Regions from separate parts of the Microbulbifer salipaludis genome, predicted to be linked through region 2. Evidence: predicted binding sites of a transcription regulator. Region 2 holds the regulator's gene; the other holds the start of a gene.
What was found. The regulator FNR, encoded in region 2, switches genes on or off when oxygen is low (the NO sensors DNR and NnrR bind a similar motif). The targets are predictions, from matches to a motif close to TTGATNNNNATCAA.

Region 1 (4,420 bases), on a different contig from region 2:
GTGGCGGAAAACTCCTGGTCATCGCGAAAAAAGCGCGGCACCAGCAGCTGCCCCTTGAGCGACTGCTTGACTTCATTGACCCGGGTTTCCACCTCGATTTTTTCGCCGCGCCCCAGAATATTCCGGTGCTCCCACCCGGCCGACACGCCGCCCCCCTCATCGGAGGTGTAGCCCACCCCCAACCTGACCGTGCGATGCTTGCGCTCAATCACCAGGAAGGTGATATCCACAATGCCCGCATCCGGCTCGGAGACCTCGGTGTTCACCCCGGCGACCAGGTTAGTACGCAACAGTCGCAACTTCGCCGCATCCATCTTGCCGCGGGAAAAACAAGCGCCCTCGTCCAGTTTCAGCCGCTTGCGCAGGAAGGCTTCGTCGATGGTGGTGATGCCTTCCACATGAATCTGCCCGATACGCACTTCCGGGCTGTCGGCCACGCGGTATTCGAGACGCGCGGCATGTTCGCTGTGCACCACCGTGGCCTGATAACTCACATCCACGTTCAGCAGGCAGGCATTCTCGGCAAGGTAGGTCTCGATTTGCTGGACGCCCTCGGTCACCTTCTCCGCTTCCAGCGGATCGCCAACCCCGATCCCCACACCGGGAAACCCCGACTTCAGGCTTGGCGGCATACGTACATCGAGACTGCTGACGCGATATATCCGCCCGGGCACCACCCGGTAAAGAATCTCACCGTCGCTGACGGACTGGCGCACGCGGCCATCGTAATAGCCCCGGGAGCGCAATAACTTTTCCAGCGTACCGCGCTCGTAGCGCGCCACATCCAGCGCGTCTTCGTAGGATTTGAGCACGCTGCTGGATTTGCGCTGCTCGTTCAGCTGGTCTTTCAACCACTCCTGCAGCTCGCGGTTTTCGGCAACCCGAACCTTGAATTTCGGCAGGCTATCGAAAAACGGCAGCGCCAAGCCCTGCTGCGGCCACAGCAGGAATAACGATGCGAACAGCACACCGACTGCAAAAGAAAAAACCGAAGCTCGGGAAGCGAAACAAGATGCGCGCAAGACAAAATTCCGTTTGCCAACTACCTACACTGCGACGTCAAACACCGGCGAAAGTTGCCCGGTCAGCAAAACTTTACCGCTCTTTACATCCGCGAGGTACGGGCCTGGATCCAGATGGCCGGTGGTGATTCAGCTCAACGCGCCGGCACCGAGCCGGTGCGTTCCATCAGCGGGTTGCAATTGCGAATGATGACCCGCCCTTCCAGCAGGTTACCCTTCGAATACTCGCTGAAGATGCACTCATTGGTTTTGGGGTTGTAGTTCTCCACCCACAGGTTGTCTTCCTTCCAGGTGGCACCCAGATGCCGATGCCCTTCGGGCACGGTAATACGCATCACACCGCCAAAGCGTTTGACGAAAACCTGTTCGAAATGAAAGTAGTAGGCAAGCCAACCGGCGAGAAAAATGATCGCGCCGACAATTGCCCCTTTGCCCAGACTGCCCAGACGGCTACCGGCAAACAGCGCAAGTACAACCAGGGCGATAACGGCGGCCCAATACAGGTAGGTAATCATACTGATCTTCCGTGAATTTATTGGTTTATAGACAGAATTATCGGCGTTTTTTGGTCACTACCATCAGTTACCAACAGCTTAGCGCAAGACCGGCAAAGATTCGCAGGCAGCCTTGATCTGAATCAAGCTGGCCAATTGGCGCAACTTTACACTGGGCTCAGTTAAAGACAAGCCGCGGGCGAATTCAGAAGCCCAGCGCCAATTGACCCTGGAGGCAATCATGGACGCAATGATCGACCTTTTCACCAGCTTTTCCGGCCTTTTGAGCCTGGGAATTATCGCTTTTGTATGTGTGATGGGCGGGTTTTTCACCCGACTGGCGCTGCGCAAGATGAATGAAGAGCAGGCACAGCTGGCCGAGACGCAAGCGGGCCAGCAAATGCAGGACATGAAAGCCGCCTGATCAGAAATTCCAGGCGGCCTCCCGTCACACACTGACCGGCAGTTCAGCGCCAGCCTGATCGCATTGCATCGGCGCGCACTGCGCGGAGAAGAGTCCGCCGGGACATTTACCCCAACCGTTAGCCGGGTCAGGCGATGCCTGCACCCGGTATTTTTGCCGTTTCAGAAGACGGCAGATCAGGAAACAGCAGTTCAGAGAACACCAGGCCGGGCGCTGCTGCCAGCGCCCGGCCTGTGACTTGCCCGCCCGTTATTCGCCCGCCAGCGCCGCAAGATTTTCAAACAGCTTCAGCGCCTGTGGATTGGCCAGCGCCTCCTGGTTTTTCACCGGCTTGCCGTGCACCACATTGCGCACCGCCAGCTCCACGATTTTGCCACTAATGGTACGGGGAATGTCCGCCACCTGAATCACCTTCGCCGGCACGTGGCGGGGGGTGGTATTGGCGCGAATGGTGGTACGGATCTTCTGGGTCAGCTCGTCGTCCAGGGTCAGGCCTTCGCGCAGCACCACGAACAGCACAACCCGCACGTCATCCCGCCATTCCTGGCCGATGCAGATACTGTCGAGTACTTCCTCGACCTTTTCCACCTGCCGATAAATTTCCGCAGTGCCGATGCGCACACCACCGGGGTTCAAGACCGCGTCTGAACGACCATAGATAATGACGCCGCCATGCTCGGTAATTTCCGCATAGTCCCCGTGTGCCCACACACCCGGCCAGCTATCGAAGTAGGCGCCGTGGTACTTGCTGCCATCCGGATCGTTCCAGAAACCGATCGGCATGCAGGGGAAGGATCGTGCGCACACCAGCTCGCCCTTGTCCTCGAGCACCGGCTTGCCATCGTCGTTCCAGACTTCCACCGCCATGCCCAGGCCGCGGCACTGCAGCTCGCCCGGGTAAACCGGCAGCGCCGGGTTGCCTAACGCAAAACAGGACACAATGTCGGTGCCGCCGGAAATGGACGACAGGCAGACATCGGCCTTGATATCCCGGTACACATAGCGGAATCCCTCGTGGGCAAGCGGCGAACCGGTGGAAAGTACCGCCCGCAGGCGCTCCAGCTGATGACTCTCGCGGGGCTTGCAGCCGGCCTTTTCCAGTGCGGCAATGTATTTGGCACTGGTTCCAAACACGCTGATGTTTTCCTCATCGGCCATATCCCACAGGCACTGGGCCGCGGGGTAAAACGGCGAGCCGTCGTACAACACCAGGGTCGCGCCACAGGCCAGCCCGCTCACCAGCCAGTTCCACATCATCCAGCCACAGGTGGTGAAGTAAAACAGCGTGTCGTCACGGGAGATGTCGGTGTGCAGCCGGTGCTCCTTGATGTGCTGCAGCAGCGTACCGCCGACGCCGTGGACGATGCACTTGGGCACGCCAGTGGTGCCGGAGGAGTACATGATATATAGCGGGTGATTGAACGCCGTCTGTTCAAAGCTCAGCGGGCGCGCCGGTGCCGTTTCGGTAAAGGCATCCAGCGTAGTAGCACGGTCCAGGCCGCCAATGGCGTCAGCGGTCTGCGAGGCGTCGCGCGCCACTGGCACCACTACCAGCTGCTGAATAGATTCGATCTGCTCGACGATCTGTGCCAAACGCGGCAGGGAATCGATGGTTTTACCGTTGTAAAAGTACCCTTCACAGGCAAACAGGACTTTCGGCTCTACCTGGCCGAAACGATCCAGCACCCCGTTGATTCCGAAATCCGGGGAACAGGACGTCCAGATAGCCCCGAGGCTTGTCGTAGCCAGCATGGCCACCACCGTATCGATGATATTGGGCATAAAACCCGCAACCCGATCCCCATTGCCCACACCCGCACTGACCAGCGCAGCGGCGAGGCGCTCGACCTTCTCGAACAGCTGCGCGTAGGTGAGCTGGCGGCGCCCACCATTTTCCAGGCGCTCGATCAGGGCCACGCGGTCGTCGCGGAACCGCAGCAGATTTTCCGCAAAGTTCAAACGCGCGTCGGGAAACCACTCGGCACCGGGCATGGTGTCTTTGCCCAATACACGCTCTCCGCGCGCACTGGCCACAACCTCACCATAGTCCCAGAGCTCGCCCCAGAAAGACTCGCGGTTATCCACAGACCACTGGTACAGGGCCGCATAGTCGGGGAGTGACCGCTGGTGGTGGTCGTTCACCCGGCGACGGAACTGATCCATCTGGGTGGCGGCTACGGCTTCGGGCGTGGGTTGCCAAAGGGGGGCTACGGGATTGCTCATTTCGGTGGGCTCTCTCATTTTTTTATACAGCGTTTTTTTGCTTCAGCGGTGTTAGCGGTGTTGTGAATGGTTGACCATTATTGGCCGTCTCGCCATTTGAACAATCATGCCTTGGTCTAACACTTAAGACTAATTTAAACTTATTAACAAATCATAAATTTTCCTTAATCTAAAGTGAGGGCCCGCGCGGCGTTGAATCCGAGCATGAACACCACCATCAAGCAGCTGCGCGCCTTTGTCACGGTGGCCAGAACCCG
Region 2 (4,420 bases):
CACCGCGGCATTGGCCTGGGAGCCGGAGTGAGGCTGGACGTTGGCGTAGTCGGCACCGAACAGCTTTTTGGCGCGCTCGATGGCCAGCACCTCCACCTTGTCGACGTGCTCGCAGCCACCGTAGTAGCGCTTGCCCGGGTAGCCCTCAGCGTACTTGTTGGTCATGCTGGAGCCCTGGGCTTCCATCACCATCGGGCTGGTGTAGTTTTCCGAGGCAATCAGCTCGATGTGCTCTTCCTGGCGGCGGTCTTCGTCCTGAATGGCGGACCAGACATCGGGATCGTAGGAGGCTAAGGTGACGGATTTATCAAACATGGTATTCCCTCGGATGATAAGGCGCGAATCGCGCAAGCATAATCTCGACAAGGGCAAATCCCGACCCAAATATGACCGGCCCGCCCCAGAAAGCGGCGCATTGTACACCAAGGGGAACCCGGCGGTGCAAAGGGTGCATGTGAAACTATTTCAAGCAGATAGACGACGCGCTTCAAGTTCCCGTCACGCGATTTCGACCGTTCGCTGAACCATCCCACCTCCGACCGAGCGGCTGAAGTTTCTCGGCAGGGACTCGGCGAATATCGTGCCGGCACAAACGGCGCCAGCAACCGGACCGCACTTGACCCAGATCAACCGGCGTTTTCTCGTTCCGTTAACAATGCCAAGACTGGCACCCGAGCTAAGACCGGATTAAGACATGGAGGAATAACATGCACAGCATCTACCGTCAGCTTTGCTGCGACCACAAACATATGCAGCGACTTCTCGAGGTGTTTGAGGGTTTGCTGGAGCAATTGACCAAACAGGAACGCGACCCCGCGACGCTGGGAATGATTCTGGAGGCGCTGGATTACTTTTCCGTGTACCCGGATCAGTGGCACCACCCGATCGAGGACCTGGTGTTTGAGCACTTGCTGGGCAAGCCCGTCGATGTGCGCGATGTGATCAACAAGACCCTCAAGGAACACCACGCGATTGCGGCCGCCACCCGCAAAATGAGCAAACTGTTTAACGCCGTGGCCAACGATGCCGCCGTGGAACGAGAGGCGCTGTTCGGCGCCGCACGGGAATATATCGATTTACAGCGCCGCCACCTGCAACGGGAAAACGAAATCCTGCTCCCGCTGGTCGCCGACCTGCTGACTATTGATGAGTGGAATGCCATCCAGGATCGCCTGCGCGAACAGCAGAGCGTGCACTTCAACGCCGGCGTGAAGCGACTGTACGATGCAATGTATGAGACGCTGGCGGAAGAAACAGCCGCATAGAAGACACTGCCGCATAAGCGGCGGTGTAGAGGTCAGTTTTCGTAACTGCAGTGGGTGCCGGCGAGTTCGCTCAGAGCGATGAAATCCAGAATGGTCACTGAGCGCCCCTGCACCTGGATCAGCCCCTGCTTCTGAAAGCGGGAAATGAGTCGGCTGACGGTTTCTGCAGTCAACCCCAGGTAATTGGCAATATCCATGCGCGGCATGGACAACACAAATTCGCTCGCGGAATAGCCACGGCGGGAGTACCGGCTGGAGATATTCACCAGCAGGGCCGCGAGCCGACTGTCCGCCGAGCGCTTGCCCAGTAACAGCAGGGCTTCGTTCTCCTGCTTCAGTTCTTCGGAAAAAATGCTGTAAATCTGCTTTTGTAGCGCCGGCACCTGCTGGGCAAGCGCCTCCAGCTGGGTGAAGGGCAATACGCACACACTGCTGTCTTCCAGTGCTTCCGCAAATCCGGGATGTGAACCGCCGCTATAAGCGTCCAGACCCAGCAACTCCCCGGGCAACGCAAAATGCGTGACCTGGGTATCGCCGTCCGCACCAATCACCGCCGACTTGAAACTGCCCGAACGAATCGCGTACAGGCTGGCAAAGGGGTCACCGGCACGAAACAGGGTTTCGCCGGCCCTGACCACCCGCTTCTTGCGCGTCACCTGCTCCAGGCGGGCGATGTCATCATCGCTCAGGCCAACGGGCAGGCACAGCCGGCGCACGGAGCAACTACCGCAACTGACCGCTGTCGAATTCTGTTTCATCGAAGTACCGTTTTCGCCGCACGGCGTACATATCTGGTTTGCTATTGCGGAATTGTATCGATTCCCGACGCCTAAAGCACCCGCGAGTAAAGGGCTGACTGCTCGGTGCCGTGCAGATAGGTATCAAAGGCCGCGGCGGCATTGCGGAGGAACCAGCGTCCGCGCTCGGTGACGAAAAGGTCACTCTCGGTCTGCCCCAGCAGTCCGTCGTCAAACATGGGCTGCAGGCGCGCCAGCTCCGGGGCAAAACCGTCGGCAAATGGCAGCCCCGTGCGCTGCTCAAGCACCCGCTTGTCGAGGCGCAGGTGGCACATCAACTCCATGATCAACCACTGGCGCAGGCGGTCATCCTCGCTCAGCTGCCAGCCGCGACAGATGGCCTCGCCGCGCGCGTTGATGGCGCCGGCGTACTCCTTGAGACTGTGGTGGTTCTGCCAGTATCCATCGCGGCTGTAGCTGATGGCCGAGGCCCCCAGACCGACCAGTGCATCCGCCGGCATCAGTGTATAGCCCTGGAAGTTGCGCGCGAGTCGCCCTTCTGTGGCAGCCGTCGCGAGCGCATCATCCGGGCGTGCAAAGTGATCCATCCCAAGGAAGACGTAGCCGGCGTCCGTAAGCCGGCGGCTGGCCGCGAGCTGCATGGCAATTTTTTCGGCCGGCGGGGGCATCAGGTCGCTGTCGATCAGACGCTGTGCCTTGAAGCGATGGGGCAGATGCGCGTAGTGGTACAGGGCGATGCGATCCGGCGCCAGGTCAAGCACGGCGTCGACCGTCTTTTCCAGGCTCGCCACATCCTGCCCCGGCAGGCCGTAGATCAGGTCGTAGGAAATAGAGCCAAACCCGCGCGCGCGTGCGCCTTCGGTCAGCGCCCGCACCTGCTCCACACTGCAGATGCGATTGATTGCCCGCTGAACGTCGGGATTAAAATCCTGGATACCGAGGCTCAGGCGATTGAAGCCCAGCTCCCGCAGGGTATCCAAAGTTTCGATTTCCAGAGTGCGCGGATCGGCCTCAATGCTGTACTCCACATCGTCGCCAATGCGCAGATCAAAAATTTCCCCCAGGCCTTCCATCAGGCGTCGCAGGTCGCCGTCGTTCAGGAAGGTCGGCGTGCCACCCCCCAGGTGCAGCTGTACCACCGGCGCCCGCGCGACCCGGTCGCGGTACCACTGGGCCTCTTTCAGTACATTGTCGAGATAACTGGAAGCCAGGCCGTATTGCCGGGTGATGATTTTGTTGCAGGCGCAGAAGTAACACAGTGAACGACAGAACGGGATGTGCACATACAGTGACAACGTTTCCACATCCTTGAGTGCATGCCAGGGCTTTGCCGAGCCATCGTCTCCCTGCATCGCGACGAAGCGGTCGGCGGTGGGATAAGAGGTATAGCGTGGGCAGGGCCCCGCATAGCGGGACAGCAGTTCCGTGGAAAGAGGCGCGCTGGAAAGGGGCCCAGTGGACTGGTCGCCCGCGCCACTTGGGGTACTGATGTCGGAAACTGGAAAGTCGCTTTGATCGACCATCGGAAGAGGCACCTCTTGTCCTTACTTGTGCGGGGAAGCCATTGCGCTTCGTACTGCCGCGTAAGGTACCGAGGGGCCCGCCCCCGACACTTGATTTAAGTCAATTGCCGGGGGCTTAGCCTGTCGCTCAACGGCATTACCGTGAGTCGCAAGCGTACTGGGGAAGGTTAGAAGCGGTAGCCAACACCTGCGCTGTAGACCAGCGGGTCCAGCTCAACAGTGGCGCTGACGGTGCCCACACCCGGCACCTTCACCGTGGCTTCGGTATCAATGTCCATCCACCACACCGACAGGTTCAGCAGCCAACGCTGATCCGCGCCAAACGCGACATCGACCCCGGCCTCGGCGGCAATGCCAGAAGAGTTCTTCAGGCTCACGGAAGCGTCGCCAGTTGCGCCGAGGGAGGCAAAAATATCATTGGCCTCACCACTGACCTTTTCCTCAAAGAAGACCGTGTAATTCAGGCCCAGCCCCACGTAAGGCTGCACACGGGAAGAGGCCTGCAACGGGTAGTACTGGAGAACCACGGTAGGCGGCAGGTGACGGGTCTCCCCCAGATCGAAGGTTTCGCCCAGGCCGGACACCTTCAGGTCATGGCTAAACGGCGTGGCCGCAATCACTTCCACACCCCAGTGATCGCGCAACATGTAGGTACCGATCAGGCTCAGTGCCGTGCCGTCGTCAACGCCCGCGGCCGTCCCTTCCAGGGTGGCATCCCCCAAAGACAGAGCACTGGAACTCACCTCCGGGCTCACGGTAATTGCACCACTGCGGAAAATAAAATCACCGCCGTCATAGGCAAAGGCGGAACCGGAAATACAAGTGGCCAGAGCAGTGCCAAGCACCATTTTTTTCATGATGATCTCCCAATCAT

Region 1: a site for FNR is predicted at 1,650-1,663, ahead of JF535_RS15380 (DUF3149 domain-containing protein). Genes of this name have one in related genera too.

What each region holds. Positions count from the first base shown of each region.
Region 1 covers NZ_JAEKJR010000003.1:23,813-28,232, forward strand. Annotated here, with positions in the region: gene JF535_RS15370 (BamA/TamA family outer membrane protein) at 1-968, opposite strand, end outside; gene JF535_RS15375 (hypothetical protein) at 1,157-1,537, opposite strand; gene JF535_RS15380 (DUF3149 domain-containing protein) at 1,758-1,940, shown strand; gene JF535_RS15385 (acetoacetate--CoA ligase) at 2,190-4,163, opposite strand; gene JF535_RS15390 (LysR family transcriptional regulator) at 4,368-4,420, shown strand, end outside.
Region 2 covers NZ_JAEKJR010000001.1:1,196,187-1,200,606, reverse strand. Annotated here, with positions in the region: gene glyA (serine hydroxymethyltransferase) at 1-315, opposite strand, end outside; gene JF535_RS05045 (hemerythrin domain-containing protein) at 708-1,265, shown strand; gene fnr (fumarate/nitrate reduction transcriptional regulator Fnr) at 1,298-2,023, opposite strand; gene hemN (oxygen-independent coproporphyrinogen III oxidase) at 2,095-3,546, opposite strand; gene JF535_RS05030 (OmpW/AlkL family protein) at 3,714-4,403, opposite strand.